3 regions of the Paenibacillus sp. CMM36 genome follow, and region 1 is predicted to be linked to each of the others. Evidence: riboswitches for the same ligand, from Rfam matches in the RefSeq annotation. Region 1 holds a riboswitch; each other region holds the start of a gene.
What was found. Region 1 has a riboswitch for cyclic di-AMP ahead of ACWA2B_RS26535 (3D domain-containing protein). Riboswitches for the same ligand answer to the same signal wherever they lie in the genome.

Region 1 (4,598 bases):
CTGGTTTGCACCCTGAATATGATTTTGAAATTGATTTTCCGACGGATCTTCCTTATGATGTGTTTCGGCAGGGTGGCTCGACGGACAACCAGATTTTACTGCTTGGACGTCAGGGCGAGGTGAGTGAAATTTCCGAAGTTTCGGAAATTGTGCGCTCCATAAGTGGTATCCACCGAGGAAAATATCATATGTATTTTCCCCAGAATAAATTGAACGCGGTAAAAGACAGGCTTCCTGCCGAAATAAGGAATTATTTTGTCAAAGAATAGACAACTATATAGAAATGTAAGTAAAAAAAGGAGATGTAAACCTTGGATTTATTCGACACTCATACTCACTTGGATGCGCCACAATTTGACGAAGATCGTGAAGAAGTTATAGCACGTGCTGTCGAATCAGGAGTAACGCGGATGATCAATATCGGATTTAATCGTGAGACCATTCCATCCACCATGAAATTGGCCGAGACGTATGATTTTATTTATGCGGCAGTTGGATGGCACCCACAGGATGCGATTACAATGCAAGAGGGCGATTTAGAATGGATTGCATCGTTATGTAGTCATAAGAAGGTCGTAGCCATCGGAGAGATCGGTCTGGATTATTATTGGGATACATCACCGAAGGATATTCAGCATCGGGTGTTTCGAAATCAAATTGGTCTGGCTCGTGAGCTCAAAATGCCCATTGTTATTCATAACCGGGATGCCCATGAAGATATTGTTAGGATTTTGCGTGAGGAAAAAGCGAGTGAGATTGGCGGAGTCATGCACTCCTTTTCTGGGAGCTGGGAGACAGCCCAAATGGTGCTGGATATGGGATTTCACCTTTCCTTCGGTGGTCCAATAACGTTTAAAAATGCCAAGCAGCCAAAAGAGGTGCTCGCACAGGTGCCACTGGACCGTCTGCTCATTGAAACGGACGCGCCCTACCTGACGCCGCATCCGTTTCGCGGGAAGCGAAATGAGTCTGCGCATGTGAGACTGGTAGCAGAGGCTGCAGCCCAAATCAAGGGGATTACAGTGGAGGAATTAGTGTCAATAACGACCCAAAATGCCTTGGAACGATTTGACATTCAATAAAAAAGCGAAGAAATCGATCAAAATAAAGAGATAGACGAAGCTAATCATGAATTTGTTGCAGGAAACTCGAGAATATTACAATATTTTAACCGAATATTTTGAAAAATGTACTTGAAACCTGCTTTACAACATGCATGGAAACAGGATATCATCTTTTCAGTGAATTGTTGTTTGAATGTAAACATCAACAAGTCATTTCATGAACCAGTCTCGCTGAGTCCCTTTTACAGGGAACGGGGGAACCGATATGGCTTACAGTACGTCCGGCTTATGTGCAAGAAGGGAACGTCTCTTCCGCCAGCCGGCTCGACCTAAATTCTTTTCCCAGATGGGATTGAACAGGTAGAGGAGCCGTATTTCGATTTCTTTCTGGGTCTTCGGGGTGAATGTGAAGGCGACCGCCATGAGCGGTTGACCCAAGCTAGGGCGACTCTCTACGTCCGAACCCGACAGCTAACCCCGTAAGCGTAACAAGAGAGAAGCCATCTCGTGCATGAGTTTTCCCGCATATTCACACATGCCGGAAGCCACGAAAGAGCTCTCTAGTCTCTTTCTTTGGCTTTTTTTGTTGTGAATAAAAGAAAATCTGTCATCATACTGTGGTTAAACAGGGGAGGACAGCATGCCGCGAAGACGGGTACATGGTGCAGGACAGTCGCAGTTTGGGCTTGTCTTGTAGAAAATCTGTTATAGTCACGTCAAATCTCAACTATGTCTTACTCCAGACGGCGGGCTATGTAAGGAGGACGGAGGAAATGGGCATTTTCCAAAAAGAGGAGACCCATGAGTCACGCTCATCCAGCATGTCTTACGTATTGCGTTGGAAGCAAGAGAATGTGCGCCAGGCTGCTTTGGTTGCTATTTTTCTAATCGCGCTAACGATTATGATTTCAATTCTGATGTACACGCAATCTAAAAAACAAGTCTTTTTTGTCATTGATGGCAAGGCATCTGCGGTAGAAACCCGGGAATCCAAGCTTCAAGATTTGCTGAGCGAGCATTCCATTTCACTTCAGCCGCATGATACAATTTCTATGCCGCTAAATGGAGCAGTACAGGATGGGGACCGCGTAGTCATTAAACGTGCCAATCAAGTTAAAGTATCTTCAGGCAATGAGACGAAAAAGCTGTACACAACAGAAAATACAGTAGAAGGTGCCATTCGTACCTCGGGCTATAAATTATCGTCAACGGATAAAGTTTATCCTGCGTTGGATGCCTCTGTTTCGTCTAACATGGACATAAAAATCGTCCGTGTGAAGAAACAGCAGGTCGAACAGAAAAAACAGGTGCCTTATCAGGTCATCAAAACGGCCGATCCAAGTCTTTATAAAGGCGATAATCGGGTCATTCAAAGCGGCAAATCGGGTGTGGTAGTCCAGCACGTTCAAAAGGTATATCATGATGGAAAGTTGGTATCCAAACAGCTGGTTAACAAGGAAGTTGCACAGAACCGTGTGGATAAGGTTATTGCGGTAGGAACGAAGAAAAAGCCGGTCGTTCTTGCTGCTTCCGTCGGTCCCAATGATGCGGTTAAGACAACAACGGTTAGTTCGGGCAGTGCTGTCCGTAAAGCAGGCGTCAATTTTAAATATAGCAAAGTTTTACAAAATGTCTCCATGACGGCGTATTCCTCACAGGAGCCAGGTATCGGTACACGTACTGCATCCGGCACGCGCGTGACGGAAGGTCGTACCATCGCTGTCGATCCGAGTATAATTCCAATCGGCTGGTGGGTGTATATCGAAGGGGTGGGCTTCCGCCGTGCGGAGGATACCGGTGGCGCGATTAAAGGCCACAAAATCGATGTGTATTATGAGAGTTTGAGCCGAGCCAACCAATTTGGTCGTAAGCACGGTAAAACCGTATATGTTATCGGACCGGTAAAGCCTGAAATCAACTAAAACAGGTTGTGTATGTTGAGGGCAATGCGATAGTATTAACAACATAGTTATGCCATGCTAAGAAGAGGATATCCTCTTCTTATTTTGTTTTCAAAAGCAGGGAAAGATAAATATAGCTTGCTGTGTAGCAGTGGAGGGAAATGCAAATGATCAAGGAAGTGATCGTGGTAGAGGGCCGGGATGATACGGTGGCCATTCGCCGCGCTGTTGAAGCGGATACGATAGAAACTGGCGGCTCAGCCATTAATAAAATGACGCTGCGTAAAATTGCATTGGCGCAGGAGCGGCGGGGGGTCATCATTTTAACCGATCCCGATCATGCAGGGGAGCGCATCCGTAAGATTATCGCTTCCAAGGTACCCGGCTGCAAGCAGGCCTTTATACCCGAGGCAGAAGCGACGCGCAAAGGAGATATTGGTGTGGAGAATGCCTCACCGGAAGCGATCAGACACGCTCTCGCACGGGTTCATACGACAGTAGAAGGCGCCGACCCGCTGATTGAGTGGGCGGACCTGATTGATGCTGGACTTATCACCCACCCCAATGCTGCTGCACGCCGTATGGCCTTAGGGAATGTGCTGGGTATTGGTTATTGTAACGGAAAGCAGCTACATAAACGGCTCTCTGTATTTCAGATCAGCCGCGAGGAATTTGCCGGAGCGCTGGCACAAATTGAAAGTGAAGGATTGTGATATCCGTATGACAGGAATTCAAGATATAGCAACACCGCGGCGTACAAAGGAAATTATTCAACGGCACGGTTTTTCGTTCAAAAAGAGTTTGGGACAAAATTTCCTGATTGATCAAAATATTCTCAATAAGATTGTGAATGCTGCCGGATTGGATGAGACGAAGGGCGCACTTGAGATTGGTCCTGGGATTGGCGCTTTGACCGAGAAGCTGGCGCAATCGGCCAAGGTAGTTACCGCTGTTGAGATTGACCAGCGGCTACTGCCAATTCTCGAAGAAGTGTTGGCCCCTTATGAGCATGTGAAGGTACGTCATGGAGACGTGCTGAAGCTGGATTTACGCGAGGTGTTTGCAGCTGATTTTGCAGACGTGAGTAAAGTAAGTGTCGTGGCTAATCTGCCGTATTACGTTACTACACCGATTCTGATGAGGCTACTGGAGGACAAGCTTCCTTTGGAGAATATCGTCGTTATGATCCAAAAAGAAGTGGCTGAGCGTATGGCTGCGTCTCCTGGAACGAAGGATTACGGTAGCCTGAGCATTGCAGTACAATATTACAGCGAACCTGAATTGGTCTGTATTGTACCGAATACAGTATTTATTCCCCAGCCAAATGTGGAGTCTGCAGTCATTCGGTTGCGTGTACGGGAAGCCCCTCCGGTGGAAGTGGTGGATGAGAAGCACTTCTTTGAAGTGGTTCATGCTGCTTTTGCCCAGCGTCGTAAAACGATTTCCAATAACTTAAAAAGCCGATTCTTCACCAAAGAGAACAGGGACACGCTGGAGCCGCTGTTGCAACAAGCTGGTATTGAACCCTCCCGTCGAGGAGAAACGCTAAGTATTGAGGAATTTGCGCGTCTCAGTGCTGTTCTGGTGGAAGCAGGTATATCCTAAGCTGGAACCAAACTGTGCATTCACCCAT
Region 2 (4,598 bases), on a different contig from region 1:
TGTACCGATCTCCACGACGAACATGACAGGATTTTTCATCATCATCATCGGATTTAATTTTATAAAGCTATCCTTGATCGCATGCTTCAAGATGCTTCTGTCCAGCATGTGTTTGCGTTGTTCCTTCATGGTCAAACACCCCGTTCATCCATTCTCATTTTCTTCTTCACATGGTCAAAAATTCAGCAACAGGTCCCAATACGATGACAGGTAAAAAGGTCAACGCACCAATCAGCAGCACGACTCCGATCAGAATGGCTCCAAATAACTTGTTGTCCGTGCGCAGTGTCCCCGTCGTCACCGGAGTCGGCGCTTTGGCATTCAACGAAGCCGCCACAGCCAACAATGCAATCATAGATACATATCGCCCGAAGAACATAACCATCCCCGTTGTTACATTCCAGAATACGTTGTTATCTGAAAGACCTTCAAACCCCGAACCATTATTTGCGGCAGATGACGCATATTCATAGAGCACCTGAGTCAACCCGTGATAGCCAGGGTTAGTGACCGCATCATATCCCCAATGACTCATAAACGCAAGCGCAGTTGGGGCGAGAATGAGAAACGGATGTACCAAAATGGCAATGGCGATCAGCTTCATTTCCTTGCCTTCAATTTTCCTTCCCATAAATTCCGGAGTTCTCCCGACCATCAGTCCGCATATAAACACACCCAGAATCGCATACATCAGCATATTCATCAGCCCGACACCCTTGCCGCCAAAAATGACGTTTAGCATCATTTCTCCCAAAGCAGCCATGCCACCTAGCGGGGTTAGTGTATCATGCATATTATTGACCGAACCTGTCGTTGCCGCTGTTGTGACCGCAGTGAATAAAGCCGATTGCCCAATACCGAAACGAACCTCTTTCCCTTCCATGCTTCCCTGAGAAGCATCCACACCCAGTGTCTGGATTAACGGATTACCTGTCTTCTCAGACACATACGTAATGGATAGAAAAATTAGAAACAATACCATCATGGAGCTAAAAATAATCCAGCCCTGCTTACGATTACGGGCAAACAATCCAAAGGTATACGGCAACGAAGCCAGCATTACCCACATTGCCAAAATTTCCAGCACGTTCGTCCAAGGACTTGGATTTTCAAAAGGATGCGCAGAGTTAGCTCCCGCATAACCGCCCCCGTTCGTCCCCAAATGCTTGATGGACTCCAGAGAAGCAATGGGTCCCATAGAAATTTGCTGTTGTGTTCCGCTCAGCGTCGTAAGATCCGCCGTAGGCTGTAGCGTCTGTGGTATCTTCAATCCCACCAGCACCAGCGTAAGCACAAAGGCCAGTGGCAGGAAAATCCTTATAATAGCTTTAATAAAATCTTGAAAGAAATTGCCCATCCCTTCACCGCGCCGCGTCAATCCTCTCATAAAAGCCGCAGCAACCGAAAAACCGGAAGCAGCCGAAGTGAACATCATCATCGTGACGAACGCCATCTGTGTCAGATACGTAAGCCCGCTTTCTCCGCTATAATGTTGGAGATTCGTATTCGTCATAAAGCTGATTACCGTATTAAAAGCTAGTGATGCTTCCATATTACTGTTTCCAGCCGGATTACCGGGAAGCATTCCCTGTAAACGCAACAGCAAGTAGCTGATTGCCACAAGCACGACGTTCGTAGCAATGAAACTCATAACATACGTAGTCCAACGCATGCTCTCCACTTTCTTCAAGCCTACTACCTTATAAATCAGCTTTTCTGTTCTGCCAAAAATCCGATCCGTTCGATTCGGTTCATTCGAGAATACATGATACATATATGTACCCATTGGCTTTACCAAGAGCAGCAATATAACGATCACAATTCCAATTTGAAGCAGCTCCATCCTCTATTCCTCCTTCAAAATGCTCCTGCGTTTGGAACAACAGACCCGATTAGACCATCTATGAAGTGCACACGTTTGCGAAAACCTGCTACCAATGATGCTTTAATGCTCAGATCTGTTGTTCCCGCCCGCTCTATCCCTACAAGTGACTAGAACTTTTCAGGGTTCAGGAGTGCGTAGATTAAATACATAAACACAATAGCCGTAAGCCCGAGTATAACGATCATCCTCTTCGTCCTCCTTTAGAGGTCTGCGCATCACACCAGCGTACAAACAGCAGTATCACTCCATAACTCACAGCCATGACGAGCAGCATGTATATATCCATCATGTTTATACCCTCCGTATCGATCCTCAGATCGCCATTCTTATTCCATCATAAAATCATAAAACAACTATGTCATAAGTGCTTATCCGTTCAGCAGAAAACCCACCTCTCCGTTCAATGTGTAGATCACATGGTCCGCTCCCAATCCCCGATAAATTCCTTGTGGATTACAGCCGTGTGTAATAACATAGATCGATTCCGATGTTAGTGGTCGACATATTTGCAGGAAACGGCAAGTCAGATTCAAGCTGTTCTCGAACAAATACACACTACCAATTTCTTTTTTTGGAAAATTCCATTTTCCCGCTTGCATGGTATTGATGCGGACAATGTGCTCCACACCCATTTTTTTGAGCTGTCGTTCCTCCTGGGCGCTATTCGTGAGAACTGCAAACGCCAATTTTTTGAAAATAAGCAATTTCACAAAACTTCTGCCCGCTTCATTCGGTGCAGTGACAATAATTAACCGACCTTCCATCAGTAGCTCCTCTCCCGGTATAAAAAGACAACAAAAAGAAGCCGAAGGAAAAAGGCTTTCCTCCGGCTTCTGACATATCCATGATAAAATAAACCATGGCTGCACACGGCGGTTTGTTGCCTCTCCCTGTACGCTTACGAGGTTAGCTGTCGGATTCGGACGTGAGAGTCGCCCTATTTCTGGCACTTGACCGGAAAATTCACCCCATGAGACACACGGCTTCCGAAGCCGTACAGTCTCGATTGGTTCCCCCGCTTTTGCAACTGCAAAATTCAGCGCTATAGACATTTCGTTGTTGCTTCATTCAAGTTAATTTGAAATTACGTCTTGAATCATACACCCGCGCATGGAAGACTGTAAAGCTCAACTGCAGGGTTATAAATCGGGCTTTAGAGCATAGAAGATTAATAATAACGCTTACAATGCAACTATGCTTCTCACATCTCCTTTAATCTCTGTTTTTCATCCCTTTTTGAAAATGACAAGCATGTCAATATTGGCGTAGGGTAAAGCGTTATTGGCCTTTTTTTGTAAAAAGAGAAGAAAATACGCTATATGTACCAGCTAAACACCGATTTAACCCGCTTTTATAAGAAGAAACAACTTAATTCGCTCCATTTGCGGTGCGATTTACTGTTTTGAGCAAAATACGATTTTACAGCGCCTGAAGGCTTTATACAGCTTTTCCAGGCTTGCAACCCTTCTTTAAATTGTCTAAAATTTAATTGCTGAATATTGAATGAGGAGAGATGCTATGACCGTTTATGAATATGATGCGCAAACCCTGCAAGGGAAACAAATTCCGTTATCCACATTTGAAGGGAACGTTCTGCTTATCGTGAACACTGCCAGCAAATGTGGGTTAACCCCCCAATACAAAGCGCTACAAGAGCTATATGACCAGTATCATGAACAGGGGCTCGAAATTTTGGGATTTCCCAGCAACCAGTTTGCCAAACAAGAGCCAGGTTCCAGTGAGGAGATCTCCGAGTTTTGCCAGATCAATTATGGTGTCACCTTTCCGATGTTCGCCAAGACAGATGTCAATGGCGATCAAGCACACCCCTTATTTCGCTACCTGACCCAAACAGCTCCGGGGGTATTAGGGTCCAAAGCGATCAAATGGAATTTTACTAAATTCTTAATTACAAGAGAAGGTAACGTGTTTAAGCGCTATGCACCGCAAACCACTCCAGATAAACTGGCGGGAGATATAGAGAAGCTTTTGCAGCAAAACTGACATTCTTCATTATCACAGTTAATAAACGACCTGTTGCAACCGTGGCTTCCGTGGCTAAAGAATATAACGAAAATGCTTAACAAAAAAAGCACCCTTTCACGTAAACCGTGTCAGGATGCTTTTTTAACTAGGTCTTGCATATAATGCGGTCGAGAGGACTCGAACCTCCACGGGCGTACGCCCACTACCCCCTCAAGATAGCGTGTCTGCCATTCCACCACGACCGCAAATCATAATGTATTGAGGCAACAGATTTATTATACTCTCTCATCAACTATTTGTAAACAAAAATATTATAATTATTTTAACTTACATATATGAGCGATAATAATACCGTCCTGCATAAAGATAACCGCTTGCTGAACTATGCATTAATGTTGCCCCCTTACGGATTATCAGAACCACCTAGCACTTAACTAAGTAATTAATTTGACGAAATAACGTATTTACGATTGTAAAAACACGTATAAAAGTGTATCATAGTTTCAGATGGTTAATTCTAACATGTTTACTGATGATTATTATAACACACCAATTATTCCGTAAGAATCCGTAAGGGGCGATTTCTTTTGAACAACAAAATGCCTGTCACCTCCTTCGGGTGGGCCATCAAACAACGGCTTGTCGAACTTCGACTGGATCAGAAAACATTTTGTGAGACACACAATATTCCGCCTTCACGCTTGTCCAATCTGATTCACGGCACCCG
Region 3 (4,598 bases), on a different contig from region 1:
TCTTTGTATGCCTGAACCAGTTCCCTGACTTCTGCTGTCTTTAAGGCGTGCGGCTTTTTAAGGCGTTCGCTAAAAGGAATCGAAGAAGGACCCACAGGTTGCTCAGCATCTTCGGCCTTGCGTCCAGCGTGGCCTAGTTGAATGCCAATTTTGGCACCATACTTGTGAACTTCCTCTACAATCTTACGATATGCAGGAATATGTTCGTCACTCCAAATACCTAAATCACGATCCGTAATACGTCCATCAGGATGAACCGCTGTCATTTCCACAATAATAAGACCAGCACCTCCTACTGCTCGGCTCACATAATGGACATGATGCCAATCCGTCGGATTTCCATCCTCGGCCTCCACACTAAATTGGCACATCGGGGGCATAACAATCCGATTTTTTAAAGAAAGCCCCTTTAATTGATAAGGAGTAAACAAGTCGGTCACTTTTATCCTTCCTTCCTTCAATTCCATGTCTGTATAATTATGAATTGCAACCCCATTATACACCAGCTGTCACGGGATACCGAATCCGTTGTAAGGCTAAAACTTGCGAAAATGCTCTTGTTTTCGGTCATGTTTAAGAGAATATGTACGTTTAGCTCCATCATCTTCATTGATAATCATTTCATCGCGAACTTCTTTCCAGACGTTTATGAGCCTAACTTGGTAACCAGCATATTTTTAATAGGACAGGTACATAATAGTCGAGAGCACCACTAGGTACCACTGCACGAAAAGGGGGGATACATATGCCGTACAGGGGAGTGTTGCCATGCTTGGCACTGTTACTAGCATTTTCAAGTTTACCCGTTCACGCGGATGCGCCTCCCAAGATCGGAACGCCCCATCCCAAGGAAGCAGCTGTTGCTTCTTCTGTACATCTGAGTACAGATCGAGCTACTCCTACATTAGCAATGTTGCGTAAAAAACATGCGGACATTTTTAAAATGTGCGGCCCACACACCCGCCAAATTGCCTTAACCTTTGATGATGTGCCCGATTCTAGGTATACGCCGCAGGTTTTGGACGTATTACACGCCAACGGCATCAAAGCCACCTTTTTCATCGTCGGTCACCGTGCGGAAAAGCATCCGGGGATTATACGTCGTATTATCCGTGAAGGCCATGCTATAGGAAATCATTCCTATACTCATCCGGATTTTAGGAAGGCTACACCAGAACGCTTTCGCAACCAGATTACAAAAACAGAACGTATTTTACAAGCCAGCGCAGGTTTTCGCCCCAAGTTGATTCGTCCACCCTACGGTGAAATTACAGAGCCTCAAATAAAGTGGGCACGTCGTCATGGCTACATGATTGTCAACTGGAATGTAGACTCTCTCGACTGGAAGGGACTAAGTAAAACACAAATTCAGCGAAATGTGATTCCAGCTACAGGGCCTGGCTCTATTATTTTAATGCACGCTGGTGGAGGTCAAAGTTCCAACTTGCAAGGCACTATCCAAGCTTTGCCGGGTCTAATTCACTCTCTAAAAGCTAAGGGCTACAAATTTGTGACAGTCCCCCGGCTACTCCACACATCGGAACGAAAATAACAGTATGTTTATGATTGAGGTACAAGCTAAAGCAACGTAAAAAGGCTGTCTTACCAGCAGAAGTATTCTGCTCGTCAAGACAGCCTTTTTACGGATAGGACCTGATAAGAGTCCGAGCTAGATATATACGGATATAGGCGTTATGTTTACATAATATATATTATGTTTAATTAAACTGTATATACGTACAATGCTATTTATCAATAACGTACAGCTTCACATTTTGAAATCCAAAGTCGTTCACAAATGATTTGTTGCCTGGAATAAAGATATCAATCCGCTTTCCTGTAATGGCGCTGCCCTGATCGCGAGCGACAGCTACAAAAGAATGATCCGGCAAACCTGGATGGGAGTAGCCTGTAACCAGTACTTTCGTGCCCATCGGAATGACGTTAGGATCTACCGCAATTGTACCTAGTTTAAGCGGATTGCCGTAGTAGTCCACTGCGCCCCATTTACCATTCTCATCGGCTGCGGCAGAATACGCTGAAGCCTTAACGTCAACTATTTTGCTATAGTTGAATGTTTTACCCCAAGCTTCAATCGTTGGCGCCTCATTCGCTGCTGCTTTCTCCGTAAGAAGCTGCGGCTTCGATTCCGAAGCTGCCTTTACACTTTTTTCGCCAGGCACCTTAATTTGCAGACCTGCATATATATTGCTGGAGGCAATGTTTGGGTTAGCCTTTGTTAGCTCGTCTACCGATACTCCATAACGCTGAGCAAGCAAAAAGAAGGTATCGCCCTCTTTGGCAGTGTGAAGCGAGGCAGCATCCGCTATTCCAGCTGTCTGTGCCAACCCTGCAATAGCTGCGGCAAGCACCGCAATTTTCATCGTTTTACCAATATGTTTTAAATGTTTCAAAGATATGTACCTCCTCTTTTATGCCTGCGAAGTTAGCTGTCGGATTCGGACTCAGGAGAAGCCCTATGCTCGTGCAATTCACCCCTAGGCATATTCCTCATCGTCTTATGACGTATCGGAATGGCTGCCGTTGTTACGTCCCCCGCACTTCCCATAGTTTGGGCCAGCATTTCAGCGCTTGTCTAACCGCATGCTGTCCCGGTAAGTTTTGGCTTACTGCATAATATCACAATTTTGTAACCTTATCCGCATGAAAATGTTGGGAACCCTGAACATCATACTACACTCGTTACAATTTTGTCATTAAGAAATCTATATTTGTTACGAAAGTATGGGGAAATGGTGACAAAAAAAGAAAAGCCCTCCGTCAACGGAGAGCTCTTTTATGATTAGATCAGTACTTTCTTACAATACTTTGGCAAGAAAATCACGAGTGCGATCATGGCTTGGAGTGCCAAATACCTGGTCTGGTGCACCCTGCTCCACAATTTGACCGTTATCCATAAAGATAATTCGATCGCCTACCTCGCGGGCAAAGCCCATTTCATGCGTTACAATTACCATTGTCATACCGCCTTCGGCGAGCTTCTTCATTACATCCAGAACCTCTCCAACCATTTCAGGGTCCAATGCAGAAGTCGGCTCATCGAACAGCATTACGTGCGGCTGCATGGCCAAAGCACGCGCAATCGCAATACGTTGCTTCTGACCACCGGATAGCTGGTTCGGATAGGTATTCTTCTTATCCTCGAGCCCCACGGTACGCAGGAGTTCTAATGCAATTTTTTCCGCTTCCTTACCTGACTGTTTTCTAACCTGCGTCGGTGCAAGCGTCAGGTTCTGCAACACTGTTTTGTGTGGGAACAGATTAAAATGCTGGAACACCATCCCCATTTTTTCCCGGGTTACATTAATATTATGACCACGAGCTGTAATCGGCTCGCCCTCAAATAAAATCTCCCCATCCGTCGGCTGTTCTAACAGATTCATACAACGCAAAAACGTACTCTTCCCCGAACCGCTGGGACCGATGATAACGACAACTTCTCCTTTGGCGATATCTATATCAATGCCTTTTAAAATCTCATTCTTGCCGAACGATTTACGCAATTGTTTAACGGTGATCACTGGCTCTCAACTTCCTTTCCCATAAACCAAGCAGCTTAGACAAGCTGAATGTCATTACAAAATAAATAGCGGCTGTGATTATGAACGGACTTAATCCTTCGTAGGTAATATTCTTAATGACCTGGGCTTGATACATAATATCCACCATACCAATAGTCGAAATAATGGAGGATTCTTTAATAATTGTAATAAACTCATTACCTATAGCAGGCAAAATAGATTTAAACGCTTGTGGCAAAATGACGTGACGCATAGCTTTGCCTCGTCCCATACCCAATGAGCGTGCGGCCTCCATCTGTCCACGGTCTACTGCCTGGATACCTGCACGGAAAATTTCAGCCAGATATGCCGAGCTATTCAGAGACAATGTGATTATACCGGACTGGAGTGGAGTAAAATTGACACCCAGCGTCAAAGCAATCCCGTAGTGAATGATCATGAGCTGCACCAGCATAGGTGTGCCACGCAGGATCTCCACATATGTGGTACCTAACCACTCAATGATGCGTATACCACTCATCCGCAACAAGGATACGATCAGACCAATGATAAATCCAAACAGTACTCCGAGTGCAGACAGCAACAGAGTGTAACCAATACCCGTAGCGTAAAGACTGCGGTATTTCCAAAAAATATCTACGATGTTATTAGAAGAAACCTGTCGATCTGCCGAGAGTGCACTCGCTTCTGTAGAAAACTTTTCAATCGACCCGTCCGCTTTCAGGCGAGCCAACGTTTTATTTACAGAGGCAAGCAATTCTGCGTTCCCCTTGCGTATACCTACAGCAGTTTCTGCTCCGGCATCCTCAGGTATCGCTTTGGCAAGTGTTACGGTCCCATCTAACGTGTACCCTTTAGCAACCGTATCTTCGATCACAACAGCGTTGATACGCTGGGTCCGCAGCTGGAGTACCAGATCGGATATTTTGTCCAGTGAGGTTACAGAGGCATTGGGTACTTTTTGAGCAATTTCTTCCTGAATACTCCCCTTTTGCGCGCCAATCTTCTCGCCTTTCAAAGCAGCCATCGTAGGATATTTGTCTTTATCCTCTGGGC

Region 2: linked by a shared signal. The riboswitch ahead of ACWA2B_RS01430 (hypothetical protein) and the one ahead of ACWA2B_RS26535 (3D domain-containing protein) in region 1 are both predicted to bind cyclic di-AMP.
Region 3: linked by a shared signal. The riboswitch ahead of ACWA2B_RS13995 (3D domain-containing protein) and the one ahead of ACWA2B_RS26535 (3D domain-containing protein) in region 1 are both predicted to bind cyclic di-AMP.

What each region holds. Positions count from the first base shown of each region.
Region 1 is NZ_JBSEDY010000026.1:11,986-16,583, forward strand. Features, by position in the region: gene ACWA2B_RS26525 (HD domain-containing protein) at 1-269, shown strand, start outside; gene ACWA2B_RS26530 (TatD family hydrolase) at 312-1,082, shown strand; cyclic di-AMP (ydaO/yuaA leader) riboswitch at 1,284-1,566, shown strand; gene ACWA2B_RS26535 (3D domain-containing protein) at 1,838-2,986, shown strand; gene rnmV (ribonuclease M5) at 3,133-3,678, shown strand; gene rsmA (16S rRNA (adenine(1518)-N(6)/adenine(1519)-N(6))-dimethyltransferase RsmA) at 3,686-4,570, shown strand.
Region 2 is NZ_JBSEDY010000001.1:270,504-275,101, reverse strand. Features, by position in the region: gene kdpB (potassium-transporting ATPase subunit KdpB) at 1-129, opposite strand, end outside; gene kdpA (potassium-transporting ATPase subunit KdpA) at 167-1,843, opposite strand; gene ACWA2B_RS01435 (potassium-transporting ATPase subunit F) at 1,993-2,070, opposite strand; gene ACWA2B_RS01430 (hypothetical protein) at 2,254-2,649, opposite strand; cyclic di-AMP (ydaO/yuaA leader) riboswitch at 2,765-2,937, opposite strand; gene ACWA2B_RS01425 (glutathione peroxidase) at 3,404-3,889, shown strand; tRNA gene ACWA2B_RS01420 (tRNA-Leu) at 4,034-4,116, opposite strand; gene ACWA2B_RS01415 (hypothetical protein) at 4,459-4,598, shown strand, end outside.
Region 3 is NZ_JBSEDY010000006.1:37,075-41,672, reverse strand. Features, by position in the region: gene ACWA2B_RS14005 (NADH:flavin oxidoreductase/NADH oxidase) at 1-440, opposite strand, end outside; gene ACWA2B_RS14000 (polysaccharide deacetylase family protein) at 746-1,552, shown strand; gene ACWA2B_RS13995 (3D domain-containing protein) at 1,746-2,414, opposite strand; cyclic di-AMP (ydaO/yuaA leader) riboswitch at 2,421-2,589, opposite strand; gene ACWA2B_RS13990 (amino acid ABC transporter ATP-binding protein) at 2,820-3,542, opposite strand; gene ACWA2B_RS13985 (ABC transporter substrate-binding protein/permease) at 3,529-4,598, opposite strand, start outside.